3 regions of the Clostridium cochlearium genome follow, and region 1 is predicted to be linked to each of the others. Evidence: riboswitches for the same ligand, from Rfam matches in the RefSeq annotation. Region 1 holds a riboswitch; each other region holds the start of a gene.
What was found. A riboswitch is a leader RNA that binds a small molecule or an ion and turns the genes downstream of it on or off. The one in region 1 is predicted to bind cobalamin.
Positions count from the first base shown of each region.

Region 2: it holds a riboswitch for cobalamin, as region 1 does, so the genes downstream of both, cobT (nicotinate-nucleotide--dimethylbenzimidazole phosphoribosyltransferase) here and CKV72_RS02885 (cobyric acid synthase) in region 1, are expected to answer to the same signal.
Region 3: it holds a riboswitch for cobalamin, as region 1 does, so the genes downstream of both, CKV72_RS05870 (nucleotide-binding protein) here and CKV72_RS02885 (cobyric acid synthase) in region 1, are expected to answer to the same signal.

Region 1 is NZ_LT906477.1:597,983-606,543, reverse strand. It holds gene CKV72_RS02920 (NAD(P)-dependent oxidoreductase) at 1-362, opposite strand, end outside; gene hemA (glutamyl-tRNA reductase) at 320-1,519, opposite strand; gene cbiQ (cobalt ECF transporter T component CbiQ) at 1,567-2,277, opposite strand; gene CKV72_RS02905 (energy-coupling factor ABC transporter substrate-binding protein) at 2,240-2,539, opposite strand; gene CKV72_RS02900 (energy-coupling factor ABC transporter permease) at 2,536-3,261, opposite strand; gene CKV72_RS02895 (pyridoxal phosphate-dependent aminotransferase) at 3,258-4,385, opposite strand; gene cbiB (adenosylcobinamide-phosphate synthase CbiB) at 4,390-5,337, opposite strand; gene CKV72_RS02885 (cobyric acid synthase) at 5,372-6,838, opposite strand; cobalamin riboswitch at 7,064-7,248, opposite strand; gene cobS (adenosylcobinamide-GDP ribazoletransferase) at 7,302-8,060, opposite strand; gene cobU (bifunctional adenosylcobinamide kinase/adenosylcobinamide-phosphate guanylyltransferase) at 8,073-8,561, opposite strand, start outside.
Region 2 is NZ_LT906477.1:1,924,825-1,933,385, reverse strand. It holds gene CKV72_RS09505 (single-stranded DNA-binding protein) at 1-308, shown strand, start outside; gene dapB (4-hydroxy-tetrahydrodipicolinate reductase) at 359-1,111, opposite strand; gene dapA (4-hydroxy-tetrahydrodipicolinate synthase) at 1,142-2,026, opposite strand; gene CKV72_RS09490 (aspartate-semialdehyde dehydrogenase) at 2,046-3,038, opposite strand; gene CKV72_RS09485 (alpha/beta-type small acid-soluble spore protein) at 3,251-3,505, shown strand; gene CKV72_RS09480 (class I SAM-dependent DNA methyltransferase) at 3,544-4,284, shown strand; gene hslO (Hsp33 family molecular chaperone HslO) at 4,303-5,187, shown strand; cobalamin riboswitch at 5,258-5,436, shown strand; gene cobT (nicotinate-nucleotide--dimethylbenzimidazole phosphoribosyltransferase) at 5,553-6,629, shown strand; tRNA gene CKV72_RS09465 (tRNA-Phe) at 6,736-6,811, shown strand; tRNA gene CKV72_RS09460 (tRNA-Gly) at 6,817-6,891, shown strand; tRNA gene CKV72_RS09455 (tRNA-Cys) at 6,898-6,972, shown strand; gene CKV72_RS09450 (DUF6873 family GME fold protein) at 7,190-7,891, opposite strand; gene ytxC (putative sporulation protein YtxC) at 7,995-8,561, shown strand, end outside.
Region 3 is NZ_LT906477.1:1,208,621-1,217,181, forward strand. It holds gene CKV72_RS05855 (ABC transporter substrate-binding protein) at 1-389, opposite strand, end outside; gene CKV72_RS05860 (nitrogenase component 1) at 426-1,610, opposite strand; gene CKV72_RS05865 (hypothetical protein) at 1,639-2,091, opposite strand; gene CKV72_RS05870 (nucleotide-binding protein) at 2,113-2,949, opposite strand; cobalamin riboswitch at 3,058-3,222, opposite strand; gene CKV72_RS05875 (ATP-binding cassette domain-containing protein) at 3,361-4,395, opposite strand; gene CKV72_RS05880 (GTP-binding protein) at 4,388-5,089, opposite strand; gene CKV72_RS05885 (ABC transporter substrate-binding protein) at 5,086-6,303, opposite strand; gene CKV72_RS05890 (hypothetical protein) at 6,402-6,866, opposite strand; partial or broken gene CKV72_RS05895 (AAA family ATPase) at 6,915-7,019, opposite strand; gene CKV72_RS05900 (DUF7010 family protein) at 7,196-7,474, shown strand; gene CKV72_RS05905 (hypothetical protein) at 8,108-8,485, opposite strand.

The DNA.
Region 1 (8,561 bases):
CTTTCAAAATGTGAACAATCTAAATATAATTTGCATTGTTCATCGCAATGCTTTCTTATAATTTCATTAATACTTTCATCTTCTACTGCAATTATTATTAAGTGATTTTCTTGTATATAATCTTTTTTATATTCACCTTCTATTAACTCCACATTTGATAGTTTTTTTATTTCTTTGAATTCTTTAGAAAAACTTTTACTTACAACTTTTACATTGCATCCATTTTTACTAAGAGTCTTAGCCTTTATAAAGCCTGCTCTTCCTCCTCCTACTATTAGTACTTTTGTTTTATTAGATAATAAGGATATAAAAGAATACTCTATTGGGCGGAGTAAAATATCTTCTCTATTATTTTTAAGCACTCCTCTCCCCTTCCCTTCAATTGCTCTTCTTTTAATACTTCAATGGCTTTATTTATGTATGCATTAGATGTGCTTTTAAGCATAGTCTCTGCTAATTTATCTAAGTCTTTTGTATTTTTTTTATTTCTAAAGGTTTTTAATCTTTTTTTATAAATTTCATCACCTTTTTTTTTCAAATTAACTATATGTGGAGATATCTCCGAAGTCTTTCTCCATTTTTCAAATTCTTTTTCATATTTTTCTATTATAAATAAATTATTGTTCATAATGTCCTCTCTCTTACTACAATTTTCATCATTAATACAACTTATACTATCTATATCATATAATTTTACATTTTTCATATATCTAACTTCCTCATCTACATCTCTTGGCACTGCTAAATCATATACTACCATACTCTTTGTTTTAGGAAGTTCAAATGCATCTACTACTACATGGGGAGCTGATGTACAACCTATTATACAGTCCACATCTTTGTAATATTTTCCTCTTTCATTAAAATTTATCACCTTTATTTTTTCATCCTTTAACTCCACAACAGAAGGATTTCTAACAACTATATATAATTTATCAAACTCACCAGACAATATGTATTTAACCGCTAAACTTCCAACTGCTCCATAGCCTAGTACCATAAATTTTTTTGCTCCATGCTTTCTTCCTTCATTCACTGCTATTGATGCAGAAGATACAGGTATTTTATATAATTTAGATTTATTTCTAAATTCTTTACCACAGGTTATAGCTATTTGAAATAATTTATTTAAATCTCTATTTATACTCTTACTACTTAAAGCTATTTCATAAGCTTCTTTAATTTGACTTAATATTTGATCCTCTCCTAATATTAAAGAATCAAAACCACAAATAACTCTCATAAGATGGTTTATAGCTTCATAACTTTTATAATGAAAAGTATATTTTATGTAATTTTCATCCCAATTTAAAGCTTTAAATATGTCCGAGACTATATTTTTATTACCTTTTTTACACCTATAATATATTTCTGTCCTATTACAAGTACTCAAAACCACAACTTCATCGCATTTTTCTTTCAATTTCGCTAGAGAATTTTCATATCTTTTAGGAATTATTGAAAGTTTTTCTCTTATGTCTAATTTCACTTCAGTTTTTACTCCTAAGACTCCTATCATAAAATTATCATCTCCATAAAATTACTCCATATTAAATAATACTCTATTTATAACCCATTGTTAAATAATAAAATGGAAATTATCAAAAATAGATTATATGAACATGCTAAAATTAAATTTTTCTTAGATAAAATAAAGTCTTGCCCAAAATAAGGCATATATCCTATATAACATCTGCTATTTATACATTCCTTTATACTTTTCCACCTTTCCATTGTATTTACAAATAAAAGTGCTGCTAATTTTCCAGTATCCTTTATTTTAGATGAAAAAGTTCCAAATCCGCCTCTTGATTTCATAGATAGGTACATTATATTATATTCTTCATTTATAAGGACCAAAAATCTTTCCATGGATTTTGCAATATCACACATGTCCTTTAAGTGTTGATTTTTAGAAATTAGATATAATATTTGATCTATAGGTGTGGTTAATGATAAAAAAGACAAGCATAATCCCGCAGATAAACTTTTAAGAAGTATTATACCCACATATTTAATGCCATAATCAAATACAAATGTAAGAGATGAAAATGCGGCAAAAACTGCTATATGTGATGTAAATTTCAATACTATTTTCATGTTATTTTCTGCCATTTTATGCATTATTACAAAAAAGATTATATTGCCAATAATAATAATTGGATTTTTTGTAAACCCAATCATTATTATTGGCATAATTGATATAATCACTTTTTCAATTGGATGTGTGTAGGTTAATTTATTCCTTTTGGACAGCGCCATTATTAATTTTAGCATTTTGTTTCTTTCCTACATAATATCCTATAAATCCAGCACCTATAGCTGCTTGAAGTGCAAATAATAAACTTTCTATTTCTCCAGATGGAGGTTCCCAAACACTTTCAAACCATGGTTCATATTCTTCATTTACTTCTGCTATTGTATCCTCTATTTGGTCATCTGCCCCACCAAATTCTCCATTCTTACTGCTTCCTACTAAATAGGAACCAACTACCAAAAGTATACAGACTAATAAAAGACTTATTGTTCTTTTCTTCATTTTCTAACACCACCTAATACTTCTATTTCTTTTGATGCGTATTTCATTACAAATTCAAATATTATAACAGTTAAAATTCCTTCCATTATAGCTAAAGGAACTTGTGTTATAGAAAATATTGAGAAGAATTTTGTAAAAGATGCTGCTATTCCACCTTGTTGAGCTGGAAATGCTAATGCAAGTTGTACTGATGTAATAAAATATGTAGCTAGGTCTCCTAAAGCTGCTGCTAAAAACACTGCTACTCTTTGGTTTTTATTTTTTAGTCCCTTATAAATTAAATATGATACTATCGGTCCTATAATACCCATTGATAATGTATTAGCACCTAAAGTTGTTATTCCACCATGAGCCAATAAAATAGCTTGAAAAAGTAATACTATAAGTCCTACAATTGCAGATATAAAAGGTCCAAAAATTATTGCTGAAAGACCTGTACCTGTTGGATGAGAGCAACTTCCACTTACTGATGGAATTTTCATAGCAGAAAGTATAAATGCATATGCTGCTACTAATCCTAAAAGCATTTTTAAATCTTTATTATCCTTTGTCCTTTCTTTTATTTGTTTAAGACCTATGATTACAAATGGTGCGGATATTACAAAATATACTCCACTCCACATAGGTGGTAAAAATCCTTCTGCTATATGCATAGCATGAACATTAGGGGTAATTGTAAAAAGTAATGCAATTACCATGAAAAAAGTTAAGTTTTTTTTCATTTAAAATCCCTCCATAATTTATTTAATTTATTTATTAAAATTTTATTAGTACACCTATCTTTTATTGCAACTCTTATAAAGGACTTATCTAATCCTTTATAATTATCACATTTTCTTATGACAACCCCCTCTTTTAAACAAAGGTTATATAATAATTCACAATCTATACCTTTTAATTTACAAAGTATAAAATTGCCATGGGTATCATAAGCTTTTTCTATAAATTCTATTTTTCTTATTTCTTCTAAAAAGATTTCTCTTTCTTTTGTTATCCACTTTAAAGATTTCTTAATATACTCTTCATCTTTTAACACATATTTTGCTGCCACTTCTGCAAAAGCATTTATATTCCAAGGATTTTGCATACTTTTAATCTTTTCTATAATTTTTTCATTTTGGCTAATTCCAAATCCAAATCGTATTCCTGGCATAGCATAAAATTTTGTTAAAGCTCTTATTATAAATAAGCATTTATATTTTCTTATTTTGTCTACAAAACTCTTATTTATATCTCCCACAAACTCTATAAAGGCTTCATCAATTATAACTAATTTATTATTTTGTTCACAATAATCTAATATAGTTTTAAATTCTTCCTCTTTTAAAATCCTTCCATCTGGATTATTGGGATTAGCTACAATAATTCCATCTACTTTGTTTAAATTATTAAATATTTCTTTGTAGTCATAATCCATATTTTCTGTAGAATTTATATAAACTATTTGGCAACCATGCTTTTTAGCATTTTCTTCGTATTCTCCAAAAGATGGGGTTATTATCATTACTTTTTTCAAAGTAGAAATTACTAAATCTATAATTTCCGCTGCTCCATTTCCCAAAACTATATGCTTTTGGTCTACTAACTTGCCATGCCCATCCTTTATAAATTTGGGATCTTTTTTAAATTTACCAAACAATACTTCTCCATTATTTACATACCCTGCTACATAACCTTTTAATCTTCTATATTTTATATCTGGATATTTATTTAAATTATCTATAGCTTCTTGAATATTGTCAGTAAAACTTTTAGGAACACCAAGAGGATTTATATTAGAACTAAAATCTATAAGTTCTTTTCCCTTTAATATCCCATCAGTATAAATATCTCCTCCATGCTTCATGCTATCACCTCAAACTATAAACTATAAGAGCATATATCATAACCATAAGTATTTCTGAGGCATACATAAGTTTTACACTATGATTTATCAATTCATAATGCAAATCTTTTACTTTATCACCAATAGTCGGTTTGTATACCACTTTGCCAAAATAAACATTAGTACCACCAATTTGTATGCCCATAGCACCTGCTGCCGCTGCCTCTGGATATGCACAATTAGGACTTTTATGATTTTTCCTATCCCTTAGCATTATTTTAAAGCTTCTTATTATACTCCCATCTACTACCGGCGCAGATAAGCATATCAAAACACCTGAAATCCTAGCTGGTATAAAATTAAATACATCGTCTACTTTAGCTGGAAAAAAACCTAAATGTATATATTTATCATTCATATATCCAAGCATAGAGTCCATAGTATTTACGCCTTTATACATCATAGCCAGAGGTGCTCCTCCTATCATTCCATAAAATAGTGGAGCTATTATACCATCTGCAGTATTTTCCATTATAGTTTCTATATCAGCTCTTATTATTTCTTCTTTTGTAAGCTCCCTTGTATCCCTTCCAACTATATAAGACAATTTTTCCCTAGCTTCTTGAATATTTTCATTTTTTAATGCATAATAAACCCTTTTTCCCTCTATTTTTAGAGATTTTGCTGCCAAAGTAGTCCAAAGTATAAATATATTTAAAATATGATATATCCAAAAGCTGTCTCTTACTATCCAAAGAATCAAGAATGGTATTCCAAAAGACACAGTAATTATAGAAAGAACAATTAGTCCTCCTAAAATTTTAAGCCCTTTACTACTTTTAAAATATTTTCTTCCCTTTTCTTCTAAATAGCTTATAAGTTTTCCTATATATATTACAGGATGAGGAAACCAATAAGGATCTCCTATTGAAAAATCTAATAAAACCGCAACTATTATATCAATTAATCCCATTAAAATTGAAGTTTTAATGGAAACCACCTCTTTCTTACATGCCCATTATTTTATATATATAATCCATATCTACATTTTTTCTAACTAAATCAGCTAGCATATCTAAGTTCTTTTCTCTTAGATTTTCATATTGGATGGCTTTCTTCTCCTCTATCCCTTTAATTTTTCTTATATTATTTAATACTTTCTCTCTAAATTCTACCCCATCAAATACTCCATGTATGTATGTTCCCATAACATTTTCTTTTTCATTAATAGCACCATCTTGTCTATTAACCTTTTTACCATTCTCATCATATATACTAAATAAAGGTTTGGCTCCTTCTTTATAAGTACATATTCCCATATGTATTTCATATCCATACACTTCTGTATCCTTTGATTTAGCTTTTACTCTAGTAGTTATTTTTTCTTTTTCAAAAACTGTATCTACATTTAAAAGTCCCATACCTTCTGTTTCTAACTCATCTGATTCAACTTTATAAGGGTCCTTTAGAGTTTTACCAAGCATTTGATATCCTCCGCAAATTCCTATAACAGTTCCTGTTTTACTATATTCCTTTATCTTATCTTCCAATCCACATTTTCTCAATTCTAATAAATCTTCTATGGTATTCTTAGTTCCTGGTATTATTAATAAATCTGGATTTCCAAAATCTTCTTTTGTAGTTATATATCTAATTGAAACATCCTCTTCTATTTTCAATGCATCAAAATCTGTAAAATTAGATATACGTGGAAGTTTTATTACTGCTATATCTATAGGTGCATTAATATTTCTATTAAATTCTACTGCTCCATCTTCATCTTCTAATTGAAGTTTTAAATATGGAACTACACCTACAGTAGGTCTTTTTATAATATCCTCCAACATCTTTAATCCTGGTTTTAATATTTCTATATCTCCTCTAAATTTATTTATTAGAGTTCCTTTAACTCTCTTTTTTTCTTCTTCAGTTAAAAGAAGCATAGTTCCAGCTAATGAAGCAAAAACCCCACCTCTGTCTATATCTCCTGCCAATAATACTGGTGCATCTACCATTTCTGCAAATCCCATATTTACAATATCTTTATCTCTTAAATTTATTTCCGCTGGGCTTCCTGCACCTTCTATTACCACTATGTCAAATTTTTCTTCTATATCTTTAAATTGTTCTTTTAATTTCTTACCAAATTTAGTTTTCATATTATGATATTCCATAGCTGTACTATTTCCATAAACTTCGCCATTGAATATTATTTGAGACTTTTTGTCTCCTGTAGGTTTTAAAAGTATAGGATTCATATATGCCTCTGGTTCTAATCCAGCAGCATATGCTTGTAGCACTTGAGCTCTTCCCATTTCTTTTCCATCATGAGTTATATATGAATTTAAAGCCATATTTTGTGACTTATATGGACATACAGTATATCCGTCTTGCTTAAATATTCTACATAATGCTGTTACTAAAATACTTTTACCTACTGAGGATCCTGTCCCCTGTATCATTATTTTTGCCAATTTAAACACCTCTTTATTAATCTTTAGTAAAAAAACTGCTGTGCCCTTGAGTTTGATAGAAGGTTGTCTTCTAGGAGGTTGACAATTCATTCTCTGGACTTTTTAGAAGAACACAGCTTTTAAATAAAATAAGCAGGCCTTTCAGCCTGCTTTATAAACATTATAAATAAAACCGGTACAAAGACCGGATTCTAACGTATTTACTAAAGACTTTCCCGCCGAAAGTATATCTTTCATATTCAGGCAGGTCTCCTGGCTCATGATTCACTCTCCTCTTCCCCTTCCCCTTCCCTTTTTTGAAAGAGTGGTTTGTGGAAGATTCGTCCTCAATTACAGTAGCGGGGGCTGCTGTGGAATTAAACCACATTCCCTTTTAAACCTAAAATGGTGCCTGAATATTTTCGTATTCACTTTTCATGTATAAGTCTAATATATGTATTCTATTTTGTCAACATTTTTTTGTTTAATTTATATATAATAAAGCAACTAAAACTAGCATAGAAAACATTTCCACAATTTCATTATTAGCTCCCAAACAGTCTCCAGTAATTCCACCTATTTTTTTGTTACATAGATTTAAAAATACTAAAGTCACTATAAAACTTACGGCAATTATTATAGCAGAATATTTATATCCTATTAACAATACACATGGAACTATCATAAAGATAAAACTAACAATAAATTCTTTAAGCGATATGTTTTGTATGAATAAATTTCCAGTACCATTTTTTTTAGCATTCTTTCCTATTAAGAAAAGTAAAACCAAAGTACATCTACTTATTACAGGTACAATTATTATGGCATAGGACATATTGTTTTCTATTATAAAACTTAGGGCTGAATATTTTATTAGTATATCAAATATTAATGCTAATACAGCAAAAGTTCCAACTCTACTATCTTTCATAATTTCGATTATCTTTTCTTTATCACCTTTAAATGAAAAAAATCCATCAAATATGTCTCCTAATCCATCTTGGTGAAGACCTCCTATTAACACCATTCCTATCAATATTACAAATATAGCTGTTATATTAGCTGGGAATATCTTAGATAGGATATAAAATCCTCCCCACTGAATAAAACCTACAATTAGTCCTATTAATGGAAGCATAGCTGCTCCCCTTCTGAAATCTTCTTTTTCACATGGTAAACTTCTTTTTACAGGAATCCTTGTTAAAAATTGTATCATTAATAAAAAATTATATATGTATTTCACAATGTCATCTCCCTATTTTATTTTCATTGGTTGTCCACAGCACACTAAATAAATTTCATCTGCTTTTTTACCTATATGTTGATTTACAAAACCTGCAGTGTCCCTAAAAATTCTACCTATTTTATAAGCAGGAACTACTCCAAGCCCTACTTCATTAGTAACCATTACAATGGTTTTATCTTCTTCTCTTACTTTAGATATTAATTTATCGAATTCATGTTTTATGCTTTCGGCTATTTTATCCACTTCCTCCATAGATATTTCTTCTAAATCCTTTTCATCTTTAAACATTATATTTGTTGTCATAATAGTAACACAATCTAACAGAATATATTTTTTATTACTATTTTCTACAGCTTTATCTAAATCTAAATATCCTTCGTAGGTTTCCCACAGTGGATTTCTTCTTTCTCTGTGCTTTTTTACCCTATCTTCCATTTCTTCATCTGTTACTATAGAAGTTGCTATATACAAAACATCATCTTCATCTTTTAAAAGTTC
Region 2 (8,561 bases), 1.1 Mb from region 1:
ATGGATTCATATGTAAGGAACCAGTATATAGGACAACTCCCTTTGGAAGAGAAATATCAGATGTACTTTTAGCAGTAAATAGGGCATATAATAAATCAGATTATATACCAACTATTGCATGGGGAAGAAATTCTAGATTTTGTAAAGGCTTAAAAGTTGGAGATAACATAAGAGTTTGGGGAAGACTTCAGAGTAGGGAATACCAAAAAAGAATATCAGAAGATGAATTTGTAAAAAAGGTAGCATATGAAGTGTCTATATCAAAGATGGAAAGAGTAGACAAAGAAGTTAAGGAAAATGAAGAATAAAAATAAATGAACATAATAAAAGCCCTCAAAATGAGGGCTTTTATATAAATTTAATATTTTAACATACAATCCATATTATACATGCCTGCAGACTTACCTTTCATAAAGGCAGAAGCTTTTAAAGCTCCTATGGCAAAAACTTCTCTAGATATAGCTGTATGTTTAATTTCTATACATTCTCCAATACCTGCAAAAATTACATCATGATCACCTACTATAGATCCACCTCTTATAGCATGGATTCCTATTTCATTGTCACTTCTTTTGGAATGACCTAATCTGCCATAAGTGTATTCTAATTTTTCCGGTACATTATCTCTTATTGTATCTGCTAGAAGTAGAGCGGTACCACTAGGAGCATCAACTTTTTGATTATGATGTTTTTCTATGATTTCGATATCGAAGTCCTTATAAAGTTTTTTACTAATGTTTTGTAAAATGGAATTTATTATATTTATTCCTATAGACATATTAGCCGATTTAAATATAGGTATATTTTTAGATGACTCTTCTATTAAAGCCAACTCTTCTTCTGAATACCCAGTAGTGCATAAAACTAAAGGTAAATTCTTCTCTGAGCAGTAGTCAATTAAACCTTTTAAAGAAGACGGTCTTGAAAAGTCTAAAACTACATCACATTCTATATTAGAAGAATGGATATCTTCAAATATAGGAAAATCAGGATTAGAAGTTGAGTTTTTATCTACACCAGCTACTATTTCAATATTATTAAAATCCTCAGCACAATGAGTTACCATTTTACCCATTTTACCATTGCAACCAATAAGCATTACTTTAACCATTGAATTTAACCTCCACATAAACATAAATTTTTACTTAATAAGATTATGATTTAATAGTTCTTTTTTTAATAATTTTAAATTATTTTCATCCATATTGCAAAGTGGAAGTCTTAGCTCACCTACATCTATTCCCATAAGATTCATTGCAGTTTTTATAGGAATAGGATTAGTTTCTATAAATAATGAATTTGTAAGAGAAAGAGTATCTAATTGGATTTCTAAAGCTTTTTTAATTTGTCCATTTAAATAAAACTTACACATATTATGAACTTCTTTTGGCATAATATTTGCTAAAACAGAGATTACACCAATACCCCCTACAGATAGTATAGGAATAATTTGATCATCATTTCCTGAATAAATATCTATTCTATCTTTTAATAATGCTTTTATTTTTATAATTTGACTTAAATCACCACTAGCTTCTTTTATGGCAACTATATTTGAACATAATTCACATATTTTAACTAATGTTTCTGGTAGTAAATTAAGCCCGGTTCTACCTGGAACATTATAGAGAATCATAGGTATATTAACATTATCATTGATGGCTTTAAAATGCTCTATGATACCTTTTTGAGTTGTTTTATTATAATAAGGAGTTATAAGCAATAAACCATCTACTCCTATAGATTTAGCCCATTTACTTAATTCAATAGTAGCGCTGGTATTGTTACTTCCAGTGCCAGCTATTACTGGAATTCTGCCATGAACTTTTTCTACAGTAAATTTAATAGTTTCTTTTCGTTCAGTTTCAGTCATAGTGGAAGATTCTCCGGTAGTTCCACATATTATTATAGCATCTGTATTGTTTTCTATATGCCATTCAATAAGCTCTTCAAGCTTTTCAAAATTAACACCATTTTCGCAAAATGGTGTTACTATAGCTACCCCAGAACCTTTAAATATATTCATATAAAAACCTCACTTTAAATTATTTGTTTTTAATCATACATTCAGCAATTTGAATTGTATTAAGAGCAGCGCCTTTCCTTATGTTATCAGCTACTACCCATAAGTTTAGTCCATTGTCTATACTAAAGTCTCTTCTAATTCTTCCAACAAATACATCATCTTTTCCAGATGCATTTATAGGCATTGGATAAACTAAATTATCTATATCATCTTCAAGAGTTACACCTTCTGCATTTTTATATAGTTCAAAAATATCCTCAACATTGAATTCTTTTTCTAATTCAATATTTATACTTTCAGCATGACTATTAAAAACAGGAACTCTAACAGTTGTAGCAGTTATTTTTAAATCTTCGTTGTGGAATATTTTTCTGGTTTCGTTTACCATTTTCATTTCTTCTTTTGTATATCCATTATCTAAAAAAGAATCTATATGAGGTAATGCATTACCAGCTATGGCATAAGGGAATTTTTTAGGAGCTACACCATTATAACCATCTTTTAAATCATTATATCCAGCCATGCCAGCACCAGAAACAGCTTGATAAGTTGAATATATTATTCTCTTTATACCATAGTTATCATATAAAGGTTTTAAAGCAACTACGGCTTGTATAGTTGAACAATTTGGATTTGCAATTATACCTTTACTTAATTTAATATCATCTGGATTAACTTCTGGTACAATTAGAGGAACACTAGGATCCATTCTCCAAGCACTACTATTATCGATAACTGTAGCACCATATCTTACAAAAATTGGTGCATATTCTGTACTTATAGTACCCCCTGCTGAAAATAAGGCGATATCTATTTTTTTATTTTTTATGTTATCTTCCTTTAATTCTTCAACAGTAAACTCTTTTTCATAAAACTGAATTTTTTTGCCTGCAGATCTTGCAGAGGCAAAAAGATAAAGATTGTCAATAGGAAAATTCCTTTCTTCTAATATTTCTAAAAATTTTCGACCTACCATTCCTGTACATCCAACTACAGCAACATTATACTTCATAAACAAATCCCTCCTAAAGTATCTATTATTATATATTATATAACTGATATATGAAAAATTATATACTAAATATGCAAAAATAATTATTCATAATATTCTAAATTAAAGCAAAATAGAGTTTTAATAAAAAACAAAGTTACCTTAGTATAAATAATTTTTTAGTGTAAATAATATTCAGTGAGGTTATTTAATTTTGTTTAGGAGGGATTTTTATGTCAAAAACACCCCTTAAAAAAGTTATAAAGGCTAAACTGAAAGCTAACAAGGAATTAACACCTATGGAGAAACTTAGAGAGAAAATGAAATATGAAATAGCGGAGGAATTGGGGTTAATAGATAAAGTTAAAGAACAAGGATGGAGTTCATTAACTTCCGAGGAAACTGGAAGAATAGGTGGTATAATGACAAAGAGGAAAAGACAGCTGAATATACCTAAAAATGTTGACTTACAGAAGAAAAATATATAATATATGTAAGTATAAAAGTATTAAAGGGGTATATAAAGATGGAGTGCTATAAAGACTTTGCACAAATATATGATGATTTAATTAAAGAGGATATAGACTATTATAGCTGGAGTAATTTTATTATGGATATAGTGAATACCCATAATGTAAAAAAAGATGCATATTTGGATCTAGCTTGTGGTACTGGTAATATTACAAAATTAATATCCAAGCATTTTAAAATTACTTGGGCTGTGGATTTATCTAGTGATATGCTTGCAGAAGCAGAAAGTAAATTAAGATATAGTGGAGTTAAAGGAAATTTTATAAGACAAAATATAAGTAAATTAGAATTAGGTAAAAAATTTAATTTTATAACCTGTTGCCTTGATTCAATAAATTATTTAACAAGTATGGAAGATGTAAAAAGTTGTTTTAATAGAGTATATGACCATTTAGAAGAGGAAGGAATATTTATATTTGATATAAATTCTTATTATAAAATAACGGAAATACTTGGAAATAATATTTATAATTACGATAGTGAAGAAGTATTTTATACTTGGGAAAATTATTTAGAAAAAGATATAGTAGAAATGTATTTAACCTTTTTTATAAAAAAGAGCAATGGATATTATGAAAGATTTGATGAATTACATAGAGAAAGAGCTTATAAAATGGAATGGTTAGAGAATTTGATAAAGGAAATTAACTTTAAGATAATAGGGAGATTTAATGGATATGAATTTAAATCTGTAAATGAAAAAAGTGAAAGAATAGTTTATGTTTTAAAGAAATGATATATGGAGGGAAATAAAATGGCAGATAAATTAGTAAAAGCTACTGCGAAAGATGGCCAAATAAGAATAATAGGAGCTATAACAACAGAATTAGTTAACAAAGGAGTTAGCATACATAAATGTAGTCCTACAGGGGCTGCAGCTTTAGGTAGATTATTGACAGCAGGAAGTCTTATGGGAAGTATGTTAAAATCAGAAAAAGATACTATAACTATAAAAATTGATGGTGGAGGAGAAGCAAAAGGGGTATTGGCAACTGCATATCCTGAAGGAAAGGTAAAAGGATATATAGGAAATCCATTAGTGCATTTACCTTTAAATGAGCAAGGTAAATTAAATGTAGGTGGTGCTATTGGGAAAAATGGTAATATAACTGTTATAAAAGACTTAGGACTTAAAGAACCCTACGTAGGACAAGTTCCTATATATTCTGGAGAAATAGGAGACGATTTAGCATATTATTTTACTGCTTCGGAACAAACACCTTCAGCTGTGGGACTGGGAGTTTTAGTTGATAAAGATTTATCTATTAAGGCCTCTGGAGGATTTATTATACAGATGATGCCAGATGCAGATGAATTGATTGCTGATTTTGTTACTTATAGATTAGAAGAGATTCCATCAATAACTGAGTTTATAGCTAAGGGAATGAGTGTAGAAGATATATTAGAATTTATTTTTGAGGGAATGGATTTAAAAATTTTAGAGAGTGTAGTACCAGAATATACATGTGATTGTTCTAGAGAGAAAATTGATAGAGCACTTATTAGTATAGGATATAAAGATTTAAAGGAAATTTATGATGATGGAAAAACTGAAGAGTTAGTATGTCAATTTTGTAATAAAAAATATTATTATGATCATGAAAAAATAGGGGAACTACTAGAAAAAACAAAGAGATAAATTAGGTATGTTTCCATTAAAACACATTGAAAAAAGCCACATAAAGCCTTATAATGTTAATAAATTGTAAATTAAATACTAGATTTTAGGTGTAATTTTTTAATTACTTAAAAGAGAAAGTGGTGAAAATCCACTACAGCCCCCGCTACTGTAATAGTGGACAATTCCTATTATCCACCAGCTATAACTGGGAAGGAAGGATGAGAAAGAAGCTAAAGTCAGGAGAACTGCCTAGAATATATCACTTCGGAGGGAAGAATTGCTAAGATTAATTCTCCTTGCTTAAAAGCAAGGAGTTTTGATTATAAAAAGCTTCCACTTTAAAGTGGAAGCTTTTAAATTTAAGAAAGGTTGGTAAAACAAGTATGAATCTATTAGAAGAAACTCTAAAAAGTATCAAGCCAGCAGATAAAGAAGCTGTAAAAAAAGCATGGGAGAGAATGGACAGTTTAAGTAAGCCTATAGGAAGCTTAGGTAAATTAGAAGAAATTGCAGTGCAAATATCCGGTATTACAGGAAAAGTAAAAAATGAAATAAATAAAAAAATGACTATAATAATGTGTTCTGATAATGGCATTTGTGAAGAAGGAGTAAGTGCTTGCCCTCAAGAATTAACTGCTCTATTAGCAGAAAATTACGTTAAAGAAATAACAGGTATTGGAGTTCTTTCTAAGCATGTTAATGCAGATATGTGTGTAGTGGATATAGGCGTAAAATCAGATTTAAAAGATACTAGAGTAGTTAACAAAAAAGTAGCTTATGGAACTAAGAATATGGCAAAAGAACCTGCTATGACAAGAGAAGAAGCTATTCAAGCTATAGAGACAGGAATAGAATTAGTAGATAAATTTGTAAAGGAAGGATACGATTTATTTGGTACTGGTGAAGCAGGTATAGGAAATACAGCCACTAGTGCAGCAGTAATAAGTGTATTATCTGGAATAGATTCTGATAAAATAGTTGGAAAAGGATCTGGACTTACAGAAGAAGGTTTTTTAAATAAGAAAAAAGCTATAAAACAAGCCATAGAAATAAATAAACCTGTTAAAGAAGATGTTGTAGATGTAATAGCTAAAGTAGGTGGATTTGATATTGCAGGAATATGTGGATGCTTTTTAGGAGCAGCTAAAAATAGGGTTCCTATAGTTATAGATGGTATAATATCATCAGCAGCAGCATTATGTGCGTATAAAATGAATGAAAATGTAAAGGACTTTTTAATACCATCTCATCTTTCAGCGGAACCAGGCATTGAATATGTTACAAAAGAAATAGGGCTTAGTCCATGTCTTCATATGGAAATGAGATTAGGAGAAGGTACAGGATGTCCCCTACAATTTTTTATGATTGAAGCAGCTCTTTGTGCTATGAATAACATGGCTACTTTAGCAGAGGCTAGTATAGTGGATAGTGAATTTTTAGTAGATATTAGAGAAAAATAATAAATGATTGAAAATTATAAATACATATTGACAAAATAAAAAATAGTGGATATAATTGTGTTGTATTGCTTATATGTTTTTTAAATTTAAAATATATAAGCAATTTGGCTCGATAGCTCAGTCGGTAGAGCAGAGGACTGAAAATCCTCGTGTCCCTGGTTCGATTCCTGGTCGAGCCACCAGTATTGCGGGAGTGGCTCAGTGGTAGAGCGTCACCTTGCCAAGGTGAACGTCGTGGGTTCGAATCCCATCTTCCGCTCCAATATATGGCACTATAGCCAAGTGGTAAGGCAGAGGTCTGCAAAACCTTTATTCCCCAGTTCAAATCTGGGTGGTGCCTCCAAATAAAAAAAGCATCTTAAAACAGAACTGTTTTAAGATGTTTTTTATTTAGTGAATAACTAATAGTGAATAATGAACAATTGAGGATGATTTTCTTCCGTTGCACTACAGAAAATCTTTATTTAGGGAAGCTAAATATCAAGGTTTAATAAAATTAAACGCTTTTCGAAATGACAATGGAGAAAAGCTATCCATAATTATTCATTGTTCATTATTAATTATTCATTACACAAAATGCTTCCCCTATCTATAAGGTTTCCTTTTCTTAAATAAACAGGTTTTACATTATGTTTAAATAAAAAATCTTTTATTTCATTTCCATATTTAAAATAATCTAAATGGCCGAAAAAAGCCATTATATTTTTTCCTATAAGTCCACAACATCCGCCTATAAATCCATAGTCTAATCCAGGTAAAATTATATCTCCAGGAGGAATTAAAAGTACATCTAAATCTACTTTTTTAGCTTCATGAGCAATAACTTTATCAGAAGTAATTATTGCTTTATTGCTAACTACGGCCACAGAACATTTAGTATAACCTTGATTTACATTTATTAATTTTTTGTGTTTTACACTGTTAAGTAAAACAGGATCTGTATATTTTAAATTATGTATAAAAACATTATCTAAGTTTACTGCATTTAAGCCTATATCCATTGGATAATTAGAAGATAATGAGTTTTGAGATAGTTTTATATTAAAACCTAGAGTTTTTAATTTTTCTATAAATTTTTTATTTGCATCTTTATGTAAAACTAAATTTTTTTCATCTAATATGTGTATAAGTATGTCAGGATGACCAGAAATAGCATAGTATAATAAAGAGAATAAAGGGCATTTTATAATATTGTAACCTAAAGAAGTTAAATTAGATTCTTCTTCTATGGATAACCTACTATCTACAAATAAATATTTCATAAATACATCACCTAATAGTAAATTTTATATTAGATTTTTACTAATTTCAATATGAATATACATAAAAATAAAACACATACTATGACAGAGGGGAGTGAAATATATGGCAGTATTTAAAATAATATATGAAGATGATTTTAAAGAAGTTATTGAAGGAATAAATATTTTAAAAGCTTATTTTGAGTTCGAAATAGGTGTATGTGAAAGCATTGATAATAAAATTCATTTTATGAAAATATATATTCCGGATGAAAAATTGACCACAAAGACTAAGAATATATTTTATTTGCATATAGCTGATATAATATACAAAATATATATAGATAAATTTTTAAAAGAGAGATTGGTTGAGTTTTTAGAAGACAGTTATTTTTTCTTAAACTCAAAAGATATAGAGGAAATAGAAGGAAAAATCAGGGATATACTTACAAATAACGAAAAAATCATAGACAGTTCAAATATATATTATATGAACAAAAAAAATGAAATTATGGATGAAATATTAGAATGTATACGTGAAACAGATGAGATTAATATAGAAGGATTTTTAACTTTCAGAACAAAAAGTTTAGAAAAAAAATTAAAAGTTATAATAGAAAAAGTAGTAGAGGAATATATTGTAGAAAAAGAATATAATGAATTTATAAAACTATTAAAGTATTTTGTTAAT
Region 3 (8,561 bases), 610 kb from region 1:
TCCCATTGAATAAATAAATCCGGCTTTATTTTTAAAGCTTCTTCTATATTTACTGTAAAATTATTATCAATAAATTCAGTATTTACTTTTTCCATTTCAGGTGATAATACTTTTAACATACTTTTTTTATAAGCTTTCTTCGCTGATGGATTCATTCCAACTATTTTATCACCTGTACCATCTATAGCATAGACCATAGATGACCATGGTATAGGAACTACTGCAATTTTATTTACTTCATCAGATATAGTAACTTCTCTACCTATGGTATCAGTTACAATTTTTGTTTTAACCTCATCTTTTTTAGTAGATTGTTTTGATACACACGCAGTTAGACCTAATGTTAAAATTAACATAAATAAAACAATTTTTATTTTATTTGATTTCATTTTTATACATCCTTTCTTAAATTTATATAAGATAAATTAATTAATCATAAGATATTTGTAAAAATATTCAAATCCTTTTTCAGCAATATAATTATCTTCAACATTTATAAATTCTTTACCACTTAATGCTACATTAGTGTGTGGTATAAATGTAACCTTATTATCAACAAAACTATGATATAAAGGATCTGCTATTAACACACTAATATCAAGATTTTTTATATATTCTAATAACTCATATTCACTGTATACAAAATTAATATCTGAAAAAACATCTTGATCATATAATCTTTTTTCTTTTCTACTTGAAGATATTAGAGAAACTATTTTTATTTCTTTTATGCCAAAATCTTCGTTTAAACAATATTTTATGTATAAACTTTCTAGTGGTGTCCCTATTATTAATACCTTCTTATCTAAATAATTCTTTTTGTATATAAGTTTATTAGGCTTTAACTTCAATTTACTTTCTAATATTCCTAAAAACTTGTTGGTTCTACTAATACCTATAGGCATATCTAATATGTATGGAATATTAAACTTATTTTTCATATACTCTGCTAATTGAATTCCTTCTGCAGAAATAACAATATTCAAACTAGCGCAGGAAGCTTCTTTTAATTTTTCTATATTAGTTTCATTACACCATATTGATATTACTTCAACACCACAATTTTCAATAAGTTTTCTAATACTATTTAAAGTTGATATATTACCAACAATCAAAGGAGAATATCCTATTATATTTACAGAATTTAATATTTTTTTATAATTAAAAGATATAAACCTTTTACCAATTCTCAATAATGCTTCACTTATACCAAGTGAATAATTTTCAAAGCCTGTACTATTAAACACCGTTACAGGTACTTTTAACTTTTTTTCCAACACCTTACCTATTCCATTTAAATTACTACCTATAATAGTTGGTACAGGAGTATTTATAATATTTATATATTTTTTAGGATATTTTTTAAAAATACTTTCTATACTATAGATAAGATCTTCATCAAACCCCGATATTACATCATTTTGAGTTAAACTTGTATAAAATAAATTATCATTTTTAAATTCATCTAGAATATCTATTTCTAATATGGTTTTAATACACCCCTTAGGAGTTACTAATATATTTAAGCAATCTTTTAATTGAAATAAAATAGATATTATTCCTGAATAATCACTAGAGGGAGGAGGTATATATTGAAATAATTCCTTCATATAAATTTCACACTCCAAACTAAATATTTTAATATAAACTATCTACTATGCTTATCATCCTTTCTTTAGGACACATCATATTGTCTACTAATGGACCTCTTTTAAATAATTTTATATTTTTATTATGTTTTTTTTCTAAATATCTAATTACACTTTCAAAATTGTTTCCAAGTATAATATCTGAACACATAATAAGTACTATTAAATTTTTATAATTACTTCTGTTAAAAATTTCTTCTACAGCTTGTTCAAATAATTTTAAATGTTCTGCTGAAATTAATTGTATCTCAGATACTGGAAGCATATATAATTTATTATTATAATTCTTTTTTTTAGCTTGGAAATAAAATATCCTTATACATGATTTGGGACCAATAGCTAATACACAAGTATCTTGAAGTGATAAAGGCAAATTTACAAGATCACCATAGTCAAATTTTTTTATAGCTTTATGTAGCATATGTTTTTTTATTACATTCATATTAAAACCTTCTTTTTAATGCTATTTTGCAATTTCATTTAGTATAAAATCACTAAATTTCTCTAAAAGATTATCATCTAAAGTAATTGGTATATGATAATTGGTATTTTCCTTTATTTTTTTAGCTAACTGTATAAAAGTATAAGTTGAAGGTGAATTAGGTAAATTTTCCACAACCGTTTTTGCCATAAGTTCAGACAAAACTATGTCTTTTGAATATGGAATAGTATCTAAAATTAATGTATCACAATATCTACCAAACCTTTCTATTATATTGTTATTAATAGAATTTGAACTTCTACAGTTATGTATAATACCCCCAAGTAAGGCTCCATCCATAGATGAAAAAGTATTAATACTTTTCATTATATTATTTGCTGCATATAAAGACATAAATTCAGAAGAAGTTACTATATAAACAGCATCAATAAGATTTTCTCTTATGGGGGTTGAAAATCCACCACAAACCACATCACCTAATACATCATAAATTATTACATCCCATTGTTTATCAAATATTTTAAAATCATTTAATTCTTCTATTACAGCCATTATCCCTCTTCCAGCACATCCCATACCTGGTTCTGGTCCACCAGCTTCAATACAATTTACATTTTTATACCCTTGAAATAGGAAATCATTTTCACATAAGTTTTCTTCCTTTTCCCTCATAATTTCTATTAATGTTGGAATCTTATATCCCATAAGATTCCTTGTGGAATCTCCTTTAGGATCACATCCTATATGTAAAACTTTCATTCCTAATGTAGCAAAAGCTGCTGAAAGATTGGACGCTATAGTAGATTTTCCAATGCCTCCTTTCCCATACAAAGCTATCTTTAAACACTTTTTAGTCACTATTTCACCACCTTTTATAATATTAAACAATAAAAAAACTTTAACCACAAAAAATGATTAAAGTTTAACATCAAAATTAATGCCTTCACTCATTATTCCGTGAGTTATCATGTGGCTAAAAATAAGTAAGATATCCTGGCTTAGCTTCATAACTTTTTACAGTCTTCCCAGACATATGTCCAGTGACATCTTTGTAAAAAGCTTCACCTTACAGTGGCGGACCCGCTTCGGATTTACACCGAAATTCCCTTAATCTTATTTTTAATATTCAATTTTACAATTAACTTAGTCAATTATAACATAGTATCATATTTTTATCAATAAAGAAGAAGTTCAGCAAAATTCAATATTCATATAAAAAAGTATAAATTTATTAAATTGAATGCTATTATTCTTTATATTTACCTGCCTTTAACCGTTTTTATTTCTCCTCTTCCGATTAACAGTTACCTTTTCACCTTTTCTAAGCTTTGCCCTCATGTCATTAATAATCTTATCCATTTTTTCTAATTCTTTTAATATGCTTTTTTCTTCATGATCTGTTTCAATTACCTTATAAATTCCTCCATTTTTTATGACAATCCTTTTATCAGCCATAAGTGCTAAGGTTGGATCGTGGGTGGCCATTAAAACTATTTTCTCTTCATTAACAAGAAGATTTAAAGCTCTTTTTCTATCTATGCCTGCATTTTCTATTTCATCAATTAATACAATAGGAGAAGTGCTTAATATTGCAGTATCCGCTATCATTAATGCCCTTGATTGTCCTCCACTTAATCCTGTTATAGGACTATCTAGGCAAAACTTTTCACCTGCTAATTCATTTGCAGCTTCTATTATCTTTTGTATAATTTCTTCTTCATTATCAATCATTCTACTTTTTGCATGCAACTGTAAAAATTCCTTTACAGTTAAATCCATGACAAAGTTCATATTTTGTGATAATTGAGCCACCAATTTATTGCTTGTAGAAAATCTAAGACTTTTATTCGGTAGTTCATCATTAACTAAAATTACTCTATTAGTAGGTGTATCTCTATTAGCAGCCCATTCTATATCAGCCAATAATCTACTTTTACCTGAGCCCGTTGGTCCTACTATAGATACTATTTCACTTTTACAAATGGTTAATTTATCAAAATTCTCTTTATTCCCATGCTTATCTTTTCCCGCTATTATGGTTATAGAATCCACTTTATCCTTTTCTAATCCTAAAAACATAATCATTTGATTTATATAAACTTCTAAATCCACTTTAATCTTTTCTATATCTATTGCCCACTCCTCAATTTCCTCTTCTGTAAAATGATTTAAATACTCTTCAAATGTAGATTCTTCATATTCTTTTACATCTAATTTATTATTTTCAAAGAAAGACAATATAAAAGGATATTTCTTCTCTAAATCTTTTATTTTTTTTGTTTCCAATTCCTTTATTTTAATCATTGTTATCACCTATATTCATCTTTCGCACATTTCCCATTTGATATTCTTCTCCTATCCTTGTTTCTCCTAAACAATATGAGCATAGTGCAGAAGGCATTGGAAACTTTAATTCTCGTCCATTTACTGTTTCAATACTTAAATTTTCATCATACACAAGGGTGCTAAGTTCAAATGCTCCTTGTCCTGTCAATCCATTAACAAAAATAATTACCGCTTGAGGATTTACTGATTGCACTCTTGAGGCAAAAACTTCTCTTTCCGCTTGAGAAACAATATCTCCTTTTGTTATTACAATAATATCTGCAGTTTTTAGCATAGGCCCTATTTTTTTAGGTGTGTTTATACCACTTAAATTATCTATTACACATATTGCCTTAATGCCTTTTAAATATGGAGAACATCTATTACACAATCCTGCACTTTCTGTTATAAGTAAGTCTAAATTTTCCTTTACTCCCCAGGTTACAACTTCTTCTATATTACTTGCAAAATAATGATCTGGACATAACGATGCTGATAATCCCTTTTTAACTGGAACATCTGCTTTTTTATATAAAATATCATCATCTGTATACAAGCAGTCAAATTTAACTACTCCTACAGTTAACCCTCTATTTTTAATAGCCTCTATAGTTTTTAATATTACAGAAGTTTTTCCTGAAGAAGGAGGACCTGATACAGTTACTAAATTCATAAACTCTCATCTCCTTTTACAGAACTATTAAATATATCTTCACATTTTTTTATTAAACTACTTATATCATTTTCCTTTATATAATCCCAACCAATCCACATATATTTATTGTCTTTTGCAATCATATTATCTACATTTGGATTTACACTTGGAAATTTACCATTATGAGCTAATATCTCTCCCACTTCCTTTGAAGCAAAAAAGTCTACAAGTGGTTTTAATTCTTCTTTTTTCTCTTTTTTACTTAACATAAATATAGGACTTATAATGGCTCCATCTTTAGGCCATACCGCAACCATAGGACCTTCTTGTTTTATCATTTTTGTAAAGAAATATGGCATAATTGTAACAGCTGGTTTATCATATTTTTTTATATGAGACTTCACCATTTCTGATGGATGCATACTCTTTTTCAAACTCTTTCCTAAGCTTTTTAGCCCTTCTTCTCCATAATTTTTGTAAATATTCAATAAAATAGCATTAAATAAATCAAAATCCCCTATAGGTAAACTTACACTGTTTTTAAACTCTTCTTTTAATATATCTTCCCAACTTGTTGGCATTTTTCTTCCATTTAACTCTTCTGTATTTACTAAAAACACAGCAGGTACAACGCCTATCATTGAATATTGTTTATTAGGATCTTCTAATTTTATATATTCATTATGAAAGTCTTCATTGTATTGTTTAAAATCTGTTATGTCTTCAAAAATATTCTCTGATTTATATTTACCAAATAATTTTTTATCAAAAAATAAATCAAAACCTGCAGATATAAATAAATCTGGCAATACTTCTTTATTTTGTTTTTTAAAATCCTCCATCAACCAATCAATTCCCATGGAGGCTGTCTTTAACTCATAATCCACATTAAAAGTAAAATCTTTATTAGAAAGCCAGTTTTCAAAGGCTTCTGTTAAAGGCACTCTAACTGGACAAGGCAGTACCCCAGCAATTTTTACATTGTGTTTTTTATCTGATAATTTCTTTTCATTATTTTCAATTCTATATATAAGTTCATTAGTAAAGGATTCTACATTTATTTTTTTAAGCTTTAGGGCATCTTCTAATGAAATAGATTTTCCAAAACTTTTCCTCAAATTTTCATCTTTTATATTATCAAATCCTAAGGATATTAATAATTCTATGGCCTCACTATATTTTTCTGTAACATCATATAATGTATCTTTTATATCAAAATATTTTTTATTCATACTATGTTCATCTCCCTTTATAAAATAAAGCCTTATTAAAAATTACTTTATCATTAACTATATCTAGATTCAGTATCCTATGTTACCTTTAGATTATGTTATATTTTTTTATTTATTTCTAACTGGGTCTCTATAGGTAAATTTTCTTTCATAATATTAATTACCTTATCATAATCACTGTTTTTAAAATGAAAAGTTTGTTCCATAAAACCACCAAACAACTGAACTTTCATGTCTTTGGATTTAATGACCACAACTTTTTTAATTTCATTCCATAATATAATTTCTTTATATCTATACATTGATATAAAGCCTTTTTGGGAAATGCCTTCTTTAATACAGATACTTATAAAGGTAAAGGTTCCCAATACCCCTATTACATAATGAATCCAAGTATTGGCATAAGCATACATAATATACATAAAAACAATTACAGAAAATATCATAGTGATAATTTCCATATAAGTTTTTCTTGTTGGTATTATTAATTCTTTCATATATTTTAACTGTTTTAAAATGATTAAAATAAACAATATGGGAATTAAAATATTTAAAAAGTCCATTAAATTAGTCCCTTCAATTAGATATACTAAAGCTGAATGTAAAATTTATTCCTTTATTACTGGTAAACAATATGGATATGTAGAAAATGACTGTATTCCTTCTCTACATAATTCAATATATCTTAAATATTGATTACACTTTATTGAGTTCATTTAATCAGCCTCCAAAAGTTTATGAATGTAAATATCCTTTATAAATATTTTTAAGTACTAGAATATATTCCTTCTTTTCCACACTATTTTTCAGTATAATAATAAGCTATTAACAATATGTAAAATGTGCTATAATTTCTATATTAGAATTGTCTTTCCAATTATCCATTAGAGTATTGAAAAAATTAATTGCTATGTGGATATATCCAACTATACCTGAAAAAATGCTAATGGTAATAGCAATAATTTTTGGAGCACACTTGTTGCCCTATGGTTGGCTTTATAAATCCAAGTCTTATATAGTGTTCTCTATTTTAATACCAATTTTATCTCTTATAGTTGGGGTAAACTTCGAGCCTTACATACTTTCAATGATGATGGTAGTAATAGAAGTTTTGTTTAGTATTAGCTTGATAGTTGAGAATAAAAATTTTGTGAAGCAAAATTTTTATTAATGAACAAGGAATAATGAATAATGAACAATTTAGGAGGATTTTCTTCCTTACGTCAGAAAATCTTTAATCTTATTAGTTATAATTGAAAATGGAGAGTTGAGAATGGAGAATTAATTGACATTTTTATTGATGGCTCGTTTAGCAAAGCTAAACATCGCTTTAGTTTTTAAGAACATTAAAATTAAGTCAGGCTATAGTCTTAAAATCTTTTAAGCTATAAAATTCTATCGAATAGTTTTAACTTTTATAAAAATTCATATAATCAAAGATTTTTTGTAACAAAGTGAAAAAAATCCTCAATAATTATTCATTGTTCCCTGTTCATTATTCATTAATCAACGGCAGCCTATCGGCTTGCGACACAATCGCTAGATTAATAGCAAGTAATTAAAATAAATTATTATATAAATATTAATTTATTTTAAATCTCATCAGGTTTTATAAAATTAAAATTTTTTCGTAATGACAATGAAGAAAAAATATCTATCATTCTCCATTCTCCACCTTCCATTTTCAATTATATTATAAAATTTAAGATTTTCTGTAGCAAAGCGGAGGAAAATCTTCCTTCATTGTCCTATGTCAATTGTCCTCTGTCTTCTGTTTAAAAAATTACGACGTAATTTTTTTATATCATGATTTAAAAATTCTATTCTTATTTCTTAGTACAAAAATAAATTGTACAATAAATAAAATAAAAGCTACTATACATAAAACAAACATTTTATTTCCCCAGATTTCACTGTATTTTGATGAGATATCAGAAAGTATGCCTTGAAAAAACATTCCGCATATTAATCCCATACCAGCAATTACACTTATAATTAAGTCAATATAACCTGAGGTTAAATTTGATGACTTACCTTTCTTAATAGAAATAAAATTTACTATTGATTTAATACAGTTTATAAATACTATTAAAACTAAAAAATAATATACATAAAAATCCCAATGATAATAATGCATAAGTTCCTCAAATGCACTATATTTTCCATTTACATAGAAATCCATATTATATCCCCCTTTTTATAGAAACAAATCTTCTTTTAAACTATTATTGCATATTTTATAAAGTTTCTCCACTTGC